Regions from separate parts of the Delftia deserti genome, predicted to be linked through region 1. Evidence: predicted binding sites of a transcription regulator. Region 1 holds the regulator's gene; the other holds the start of a gene.
What was found. Region 1 encodes HrcA, which represses chaperone genes, less so after heat shock. Its sites were predicted from a motif close to TTAGCACTCNNNNNNNNNGAGTGCTAA; they were not measured.

Region 1 (4,737 bases):
GCCGCACCGTCTTGCCCGTGGCGCCAGGCAGCGGCCCGCTGCCGACCTTCGCACAGGCCGCAGCGGCGCTGGGCCATACCCAGCTGCCCGTGGACGCCGATGGCGCCGTGCGCAGCTTCCATGCCGTCGAAGGCAGCGCGCAGCAGCCCTGGTGGCACATGGCGCTGGCCCTGCATTGCGTGGGCGAGAACGGGCGCGCATGCGCCCGCCCGGAGCCCGTGCCGCCCATGGACCCCGACGCACCCTCCTGGCAGCGCCGCCAGCAGGAGATCATTGCCTTTGCACAGGCCGGGCCGGAGCAAGGCGCCAGGGACCGCTCGCCCTTCACCACCTATTCCTACATCGACGTGCTGCGCGGCCGCATTCCTGCGGCCGCATTCCGCGGCAAATACGTGCTCATCGGCACGACGGCCGCCGGACTGGGCAGCCGGTTCACCGCACCACTGGGCACCAGCGCGCGGCCCATCTCCAGCGTGGAGATGCTGGCCCACGTGCTCAACGGCAGCCTGCAGGGCTCTCATGCGCATCCCGCTTCGGCCACGCTCAACCGCGCGCTCAATGCGGCAGCCGTGCTGCTGGCCCTGCTGGCCCTGGCCTGGCTGGGCCCTTCCGGCGGCATGCTGGCCTGCGCGCTGCTGGCCCTGGCCTGCCTCTCGCTGGCCGGACTTGCGCCGCGCCTGTGGCAGGTGCAGACGGCCCCTGCAGCCGGCCTGCTGGGCCTGGCCCTGGCCTATCCGCTCTGGAGCTGGCTGCGCCTGCGCGCGGCCGCGCGCTTTCTGGCGCTGGAACTGCGCGACCTGCAGGGCCAGGGCCTGCCCACCGCGCTGCGCCTGGGCGGCGACCTGCTGGACCAGCGCATCGCGGCCGTGGAGCAGGCTTCGCGCCAACTGCGCGCCCTGCACCATTTCGTCAGCGAAAGCCTGCGCCAGCTGCCCTCGCCCACCTTTGTCTGCGACCGGCAGGGCCATGTGCTGCTGGCCAATGCCGCAGCCCACGCCTATGCGCGCAGCCTGGGGCATGGCCTGCGGGCCGGCGATGCCCTGCCTCGGCTGCTCGATGGCCTGCGGGTCCTGGACACGGCAGCCGGCGCATCCGCCGGCCAGCCCTTGCTCACGCCTGAGGCACTTGCCACCCACGGCCTGCCGCCCAGCAGCGAGGGGCGCGACCCCATGGGACGCAGCCTGATGCTGCTGACCCAGACCTTCGAGGCACCTCCCACCACGGGCTGGCTGATCACCCTGGTCGATATCAGCGATCTGCGCAGCGCCCAGGCCCAGCGCGACCAGGCCATGCAGTTCATCTCGCACGACATCCGGGCGCCCGTGGCCTCCATCATCACCTTGCTGGAGATGCAGCGCGGCGCCGCACAGGCGCCCGACCTCGGCCTCCTGCTGCCGCGCATCGAAGGCTATGCCCAGGCCTCCCTGCAGCTGGCCGACGATTTCGTGCACCTGGCACGCGCCCAGCAGCAGGCGCTGCGCCGGGAACGGCTGGACCTGGGCCTGGTGCTGGACCAGGCCGTGGAAAGCTGCTGGGCCCAGGCCTCTGCGGCCCACGTGCAGCTGGAGTTCCACCTGCCCGAACAGGAATGCCCCGTGCTGGGCGATGCGGGCATGCTCCACCGCGCGGCCGTCAACCTGATCGGCAACGCCATCAAATACGGAGCGCGTGCAGATCAGGCAAACCCCGCCACGGTGCAATGCCTGCTGCAGCAGGACGCAGGCCATTGCCGCCTCACCATCCGGGACCACGGGCCCGGCATGGATGGGCAGGCCGTCGCCCGGCTGAGCCAGCCGTTCGAGCGCCTGGACCATCACCGGCACCTCGACGGCGTGGGCCTGGGCCTGGCCTTCGTGCGCACCGTGGCCGCCCGCCATGGCGGGCGGCTTGAGATAGAAAGCATGCCCGGCCAGGGCAGCGCCTTCAGCATCGTGCTGCCGAAAGCGCAACAGGCCTGACCTGACATCCCAGGGATACGGATGCGGAAAACGAAAAAGCCCTGAAGTCTTTCAACTTCAGGGCTTTGCGTTTTTTGGTGCGGCTGGCAGGAATCGAACCCACGACCCCTTGGTTCGTAGCCAAGTACTCTATCCAGCTGAGCTACAGCCGCAACGCTTCGCATTGTAGCAGCGGGTTTTGGGGCTCCCGGACAAAAGCGCCATATTTCTGCAAAAAAACGGCAGCCGCATCCACCGGCAACCGGGCGATGGCCCGCCATGCGGCAGCCGTGCGCCCAGCAAAAAAGCCCGCCACCCGGAAGGGCGGCAGGCTTTCCATACCAATGGATGGTAGGGCCTCCCAGAGTCGAACTGGGCACCAACGGATTATGAGTCCGCTGCTCTAACCAAGCATGAGCTAAGGCCCCTGATTCACCAAGGCAGCACGGATGCAGTCCATGGCAAACAACTATTGTAGAGCCTAACCCGCAGGACTCAGCGCTTGTGACTCAGCGCATTGCTGACGAGCTTGGAGGTGATGTCCACGATCTGGATCATGCGGTCGTAGTGCATGCGGGTGGGCCCGATCACGCCCAGTGTGCCCACCACCTTGCCGTCGAGCTCGTAGGGCGCGCTGACCACGGACAGCTCCTCGAAAGGCACGACCTGGCTTTCACCGCCGATGTAGATGCGCACGCCTTCCGCCTGGCTGGAAAAATCCAGCAGCCTGAGGATCTGGGTCTTTTGCTCGAACAGGTCGAAGGCGCGGCGCAGATTGCCCATGTCGCTGGAGAAATCGCTGACCGACAGCAGGTTGCGCTCGCCCGCGATGACCACGTCTTCCTGGGCGCTGGTCATGGCCTCCGTGCCGATGTTGACGGCCGCCTGCATGAGCGTGGCCACCTCGCCGCGCAGCAGCTCCACCTCGCCCTTGAGGCGCTCGCGCACCTCTTCCATGGCCAGGCCCGCGTAGTGGCTGTTGAGGAAGTTGGAGGCTTCGATCAGCTGCGAGGCCGAGTAGTCCACATCGGTGAAGATGACGCGGTTTTGCACGTCACCGTCGGGCGATACGATGATGACCAGAAAGCGCCGCTCCGACAGCCGCACGAATTCGATGTGCTTGAACACCGAGGTGCGGCGCGGTACCAGCACCACACCCACGAACTGGGAAAGGCTGGACAGCAGGTTGGCGGCGTTGGCGATGACTTTCTGCGGCTGCTCGGGCGCGAGTTCGGGCGTCACGATATCGGCACGGTCTGCGGTGAGCATGGTGTCCACGAACAGCCGGTAGCCCCGGGCGGTCGGAATGCGGCCCGCCGAGGTGTGCGGGCTGATGATCAACCCCAGGTCTTCGAGGTCAGCCATCACATTGCGTATCGTGGCAGGCGACAATTCAAGCCCCGACGCACGCGACAGGGTTCGCGAGCCCACAGGCTGGCCGTCAGCGATATAACGCTCGATCAGCGCTTTGAGCAACAACTTGGCACGTTCGTCGAGCATGTGATGATTTTAATGATGTAATTTGCCGGAAATGACGTCCACGTTTCGCCACGTTGCCTTGATCGGGAAGTACCACGCTCCCAGCGCAAGCGCCCCGTCCGAGAATGCCAGCAACGCGCTTGAGCGCATTGCGGACTTCCTCAGGCGCCAGGGCTGCGAAGTCGTGCTCGATACCCAATCGGCCCTGCACGCAGGGCTCACAGACTACCCCACCCTCGATGTCGATGGCCTGGGCAGGCATTGCGACCTGGGCCTGGTCGTCGGCGGCGACGGCACCATGCTCGGCGTGAGCCGGCACCTGGCGCAATACGGAACGCCCCTGATCGGGGTGAACCAGGGCCGCCTGGGCTTTGTCACCGACATCGCGCTGGAGGACTTCGAGGCCACGCTCACGCCCATGCTGCAGGGCGAATACGAGGAGGACCTGCGCCCCCTGATGTGCGCCCGCGTGATCCGCGACGGCCAGTGTGTGTTCGAGGCCCTGGCCATGAACGACGTGGTGGTCAACCGCGGCGGCACCTCGGGCATGGTGGAGCTGCGCATCGAGGTGGGCGGCCGCTTTGTCTCCAACCAGCGCGCCGACGGCCTGATCGTGGCCACGCCCACGGGCTCCACGGCCTATGCGCTGTCCGCGGGCGGGCCGATGATGCATCCGTCCATCCCCGCCTGGGTCATGGCACCCATTGCGCCGCACAACCTGTCCAACCGCCCCATCGTGCTGTCCGATGCCAACGAGGTCACGATCGAGGTCGTGGCCGGGCGCGATGTCAGCGCCAATTTCGACATGCAGTCCCTGGCCTCGCTGCAGCACGGCGACCGCATCCTCGTGAGCCGCGCCCACCACAGCGTGCGCTTTCTGCACCCCAAGGGCTGGAATTACTTCGCCACGCTGCGCAAGAAACTGGGCTGGAACGAGGGAGGCGCCTGACCATGGCGCTCAAGCGCATCGTTCTGCGCGACTTCGTGATCGTGCAGGCCCTTGATCTGGACTGGCAGGCGGGCTTCACCGTGCTGACCGGGGAGACCGGCGCCGGCAAATCCATCCTGATCGACGCCTTGCAGCTGGCCCTGGGCGCCCGCGCCGACGCCGACGTGGTGCGCGAAGGCTGCACCCAGGCCGACATCTGCGTGGAGTTCGACGGCTGCGCACGGCTGCGCCCCTGGCTGGAGGCCGCAGGCCTGGCCTGCGAGGACAGCGGCCTGCTGCTGCGGCGCACGGTGGACGCCCAGGGCCGCAGCCGCGCCTGGATCAACGGCACGCCGGCCACGGCCACGCAGCTGCGCGCCCTGGGCGAGCAGC
Region 2 (4,737 bases), 2.7 Mb from region 1:
GGTACGCAGCATCCCGCCATGCTTCCCTGGCTGGCGGACGATGCATGGACACAGGCAGTCTGCGAACAGCTGCAGGTTGCGCACTGGCGCGACAGGTTGGCCGATGCGCCGTGGACCGAGTCCAACGCCGTGGCCCAGCCCCTGCTGGCGGGCCTGGCCATGGCCGCGTGGATGCAGCTGTCCCCGCAACTGCCCGCGCCTTCGGCCGTGGCGGGCTACAGCGTGGGGGAACTGCCCGCATTCGGTGCCGCGAGCGCGCTGGATGCCTGCGACATCGTTGCCCTGGCCGCGCGCCGCGCGGCGGCCATGGACCGCTGCGCCCAGCAAATGCCCGGCGGCGGGCTGCTGGCCGTCAGCGGCCTGCCGCCCGCACGCATGGCCGCCCTGCTGGAGACGACCGGGCTGGCCGTGGCCATACGCAACGGCACCGAGAACCTCATCCTGGGCGGCCCCCATGCGGCGCTGGAGCAGGCGCAGGCGCTGGCGGCCCGCCAGGGCGCGCATGCCACCCGTCTGCGCGTGCAGGTGGCGTCCCACACCCCGTGGATGCGCCAGGCCGCCCAGGCCTTCGCACAGGACCTGGGCCAGGCGGCCGTGCACGCGCCCGCCGTGGCGCTGTTCAGCAACACGGCCCGGCGCGTGCGTGACGCCGCAGGCGCCCGCACGGCCCTGTCCGAGCAGATAGCGGGCACGGTGCACTGGGACGACTGCATGGACAGCATTGCCGCTCGCCAGGTGCGGTGCGTGCTGGAAATCGGCCCCGGCCAGGCGCTGGCACGCCTGTGGAACCAGCGCCATCCGGACATTCCGGCCCGCTCCTGCGACGACTTCCGCAGCGCGGCAGCCATTGCCGGCTGGATAGGCCGGCACTGCGGGGACTGACGCCCCGGGGCCTTGCGCCTGAGCCTTTGCGACTGAGGCTCTGCGCCGGTTTCGTGACCCCCTTGATTTCTAGACCCAGGAGACAACCACCATGAGCCAAGACCTTGCACCGTCCCTTGCACCGTCCTATCCCCCATCTGCAGAGCTGGCCCGAAATGCGCGCGTGAGCGGGCGCGCCGCCTACGACCGGCTCGTCGCGGAGGCGGACGCCGACCCGCAGGCGTTCTGGGGCCGGCTCGCACGCGAGTTCGTCGCGTGGAAGCGCCCGTTCACACGCGTGCTCGATGAAAGCCGCGCCCCGTTCTACGAATGGTTCAATGACGGCACGCTCAACGCCAGCTGGAACTGCCTGGAGCGCAACATCCAGCGGGGGCTGGGCGAGCGCACGGCCCTCATCTTCGAAGCCGATGACGGCGCGGTGACGCAGGTGACCTATGCGCAGCTTCTTGTGCGGGTCAATCGCCTGGCCAACGCCCTGCGCAGCCTGGGTGTCGGCAAGGGCGACCGCGTCGTCATCTACATGGCCATGTCGATCGACGGCGTGGCCGCCATGCAGGCCTGCGCACGCATAGGCGCCATTCACTGCGTGGTGTTCGGCGGCTTCTCCGCCACGGCGCTGCGCGACCGCATCGCGGACACGGGGGCCTGCGCCGTCATCACGGCAGACCAGCAAGTGCGGGGAGGACGGCAATTGCCCCTCAAGAGCATCGTGGACGAGGCCCTGGCCCAGCCCGGCTGCGAGCAGGTCCGCCACGTGCTGGTGGCACGGCGCACGGGCGGCGCCATCGCCATGCACCAGCCCCGGGACCTGTGGCTCGACGAAATCACCGCAGCCCGGAGCGATGTCTGCGAACCGGAATGGGTGCAGGCCGAGCATCCGCTGTTCCTGCTCTACACCTCGGGCTCCACCGGAACCCCCAAGGGCGTCCAGCACGCCACGGGAGGCTATCTGCTGCATGCCGCCGTGACCTGCGCCTGGACCTTCGACCTCCAGCCCTGCGATGTCTTCTGGTGTACGGCGGACATCGGATGGGTGACCGGCCATACCTATATCGCCTACGGCCCGCTGGCGCTGGGCGCCACCCAGGTGGTGTTCGAGGGCGTGCCCACCTACCCGGACGCGGGACGCTTCTGGAAAATGATCGAGGCCCACGGGGTGACGGTCTTCTACACGGCGCCCACGGCCATTCGCTCGCTGATCAAGGCCGCCGACGCCGATGCGCAGGTGCATCCCGCGCGCTACGACCTGGGCAGCCTGCGCATCCTGGGGTCCGTGGGCGAGCCGATCAATCCCGCCGCCTGGCACTGGTACCACGAGCAGGTGGGCGGGGGCCGCTGCCCCATCGTCGATACGTTCTGGCAGACGGAGACGGGCGGGCACATGATCACGCCGCTGCCCGGCGCCACGGAACTGGTGCCGGGCTCCTGCACGCTGCCCTTCCCGGGCATTGCCGCCGCCGTGGTGGACGAGGCCGGCAACGAGCTGCCCTGGGGCGACAGCGGCATCCTGGTGATCAAGCGCCCCTGGCCCTCCATGATCAGGAACATCTGGGGCCATCCCGAGCGGTTTGTCGCCAGCTACTTTCCCGAAGAGTTCAAGGGCCGCTACTACCTGGCGGGAGACGGCGCGGTCCGCGATGCGCGCACCGGCTACTTCACCATCACCGGCCGCATCGACGATGTGCTGAACGTCAGCGGCCACCGCATGGGCACGATGGAGATCGAGTCCGCCCTGGTGGCCATGACCGACCTGGTGGCGGAGGCCGCCGTCGTGGGCCGGCCCGACGACACGACGGGAGAGGCCATATGCGCCTTCGTCGTCCTCAAGCGTTCGCGGCCCAGCGGCGCCGAGGCGGCCGACATCGCCAGGCTGCTGCGGGAGTGGGTGGCCAAGGAGATCGGGCCGATCGCCAAGCCCAGGGACATCCGGTTCGGGGACAACCTGCCCAAGACCCGCAGCGGCAAGATCATGCGGCGATTGCTGCGCAGCATTGCACGCGGCGAGCCCATCGTGCAGGACACCTCCACCCTGGAGAACCCGGCGATCCTGGAGCAGCTGTCACAGGCCTGCTGAAGGCCGGGCGGCAAGCCACAGGCGATGCAGCGCCGTCAGGCCGCGAGACCCGCGAGGCAGCTCGGCCGCTCAAGCATCCCAGATGCTGGAGAACAGTTGCCGGGCGCGCCCCGCAGGGCCTGGTGGATGACGGTTGCGGCAAGCCCGGCACGGTGGTATCCAGCGGCGAAGCTGCAGCCGGCCTGCTGCAACTGGGCCGGCAGATTGAAAGCCTGCTGGAAAAACTGTAATGCTCTCCCGGCAATATGCGCCCACCGCTGGCAAGCAGGGTTTCCAAAAATCGCTCAGACTAGGCACAAACGACTTTTGGCACTCCAAAAATGAGTGCAACCGTCTGAAAAACCCACGGAACTTTGGCTTTAGCACTCGGTCATAACGAGTGCTAATATGAAGGAATGGAAGAAAGGAACTCTGCAATGACAAACGCCTCCGGCTCCATTGCGACCACCTTGGCACCCGCTAACCCCTGGGCCCTGGTGCCGCCTCTGGGCAATCTGGATGCCTACATTTCCGCGGTCAACCGCCTGCCCATGCTCACCCTCGAGGAAGAGCAGGACTATGCCCGCAAGCTCAAAGAACACAGCGATCTGGACGCCGCAGGGCGTCTGGTGATGTCCCACCTGCGCCTGGTGGTTTCCATCTCGCGCCAGTACCTGGGCTACGGCCTGCCGCACGGCGACCTGATCCAGGAAGGCAACGTGGGCCTGATGAAGGCCGTCAAGCGCTTCGACCCCGATCAGAACGTGCGCCTGGTGAGCTACGCCATGCACTGGATCAAGGCCGAGATCCACGAGTACATCCTCAAGAACTGGCGCATGGTCAAGGTCGCCACGACCAAGGCCCAGCGCAAGCTGTTCTTCAACCTGCGCTCCATGAAGCAGGGCCTGAAGTCCGATGCCGCCATGGCCGAGGACGGCGCCATGCTGCGCGATACGCTGACCTCGGGCGAGATCGACGCCGTGGCCGAGAAGCTCAACGTCAAGCGCGAAGAAGTCATGGAGATGGAAACGCGCCTGGCCGGTGGCGACGTGCTGCTGGATCCCTCGCCCGGCGACGATGGCGAACAGGCCTTCGGCCCCATCGCCTACCTGGCCGATGGCGCACACGAACCCACGGCCATGATCGAGTCGCGCCAGCGTGACCATCTGGCCACCGACGGCATTGCCATGGCGCTGGAGTCGCTGGATGACCGCAGCCGCCGCATCGTCGAGGAGCGCTGGCTCAAGGTCAACGACGACGGCTCGGGCGGCATGACGCTGCATGAGCTGGCCGCCGTCTACGGCGTGAGCGCCGAGCGCATCCGCCAGATCGAGGTGGCTGCCATGAAGAAGATGAAGAAGGCCCTGGCCGAATTCGCCTGATGGCCTGACGGCCTGGGCTGACAAGCCGCTTCAAGACAAACCCGGATAATCTCCGGGTTTTTTATTGCCCGCAGCCTTTGCGGCCCACACGCCCCCATGCCCGCCAGCGCCATCTCGCCATTACGCCGCCTCTTCGCCAATGCCTTGGCCACCGCCCTGGCCTCGGCCCTGCTGCCTTGCGCTGCCGTGGCGGGCGACGACTGGCCCAGCAAGCCGCTGCACCTGATCGTCGGCTTTCCCGCCGGCTCCTCCCCCGACCTCACGGCGCGCGCCCTGGCGGAGCCGCTGGAAAAGCGCCTGGGCCAGCCCGTCATCGTCGAGAACAGGGTGGGCGCAGGCGGCAACATCGCGGGCGAGCAGGTGGCCCGTGCGCGCGACGGCCATACCTTCAGCGTGATGATCAACGGCAACCTGACGATT

Region 2: a site for HrcA is predicted at 3,316-3,342, ahead of rpoH (RNA polymerase sigma factor RpoH). Genes of this name have one in related genera too.

The regions. Positions count from the first base shown of each region.
Region 1 is NZ_JBHSIH010000001.1:5,251,780-5,256,516, reverse strand. It holds gene ACFPFG_RS24920 (CHASE2 domain-containing protein) at 1-1,958, shown strand, start outside; tRNA gene ACFPFG_RS24915 (tRNA-Arg) at 2,034-2,110, opposite strand; gene ACFPFG_RS24910 (hypothetical protein) at 2,101-2,277, opposite strand; tRNA gene ACFPFG_RS24905 (tRNA-Ile) at 2,287-2,365, opposite strand; gene hrcA (heat-inducible transcriptional repressor HrcA) at 2,433-3,437, opposite strand; gene ACFPFG_RS24895 (NAD kinase) at 3,469-4,365, shown strand; gene recN (DNA repair protein RecN) at 4,368-4,737, shown strand, end outside.
Region 2 is NZ_JBHSIH010000001.1:2,536,487-2,541,223, forward strand. It holds gene ACFPFG_RS12420 (acyltransferase domain-containing protein) at 1-882, shown strand, start outside; gene acs (acetate--CoA ligase) at 974-2,956, shown strand; gene rpoH (RNA polymerase sigma factor RpoH) at 3,373-4,317, shown strand; gene ACFPFG_RS12435 (Bug family tripartite tricarboxylate transporter substrate binding protein) at 4,414-4,737, shown strand, end outside.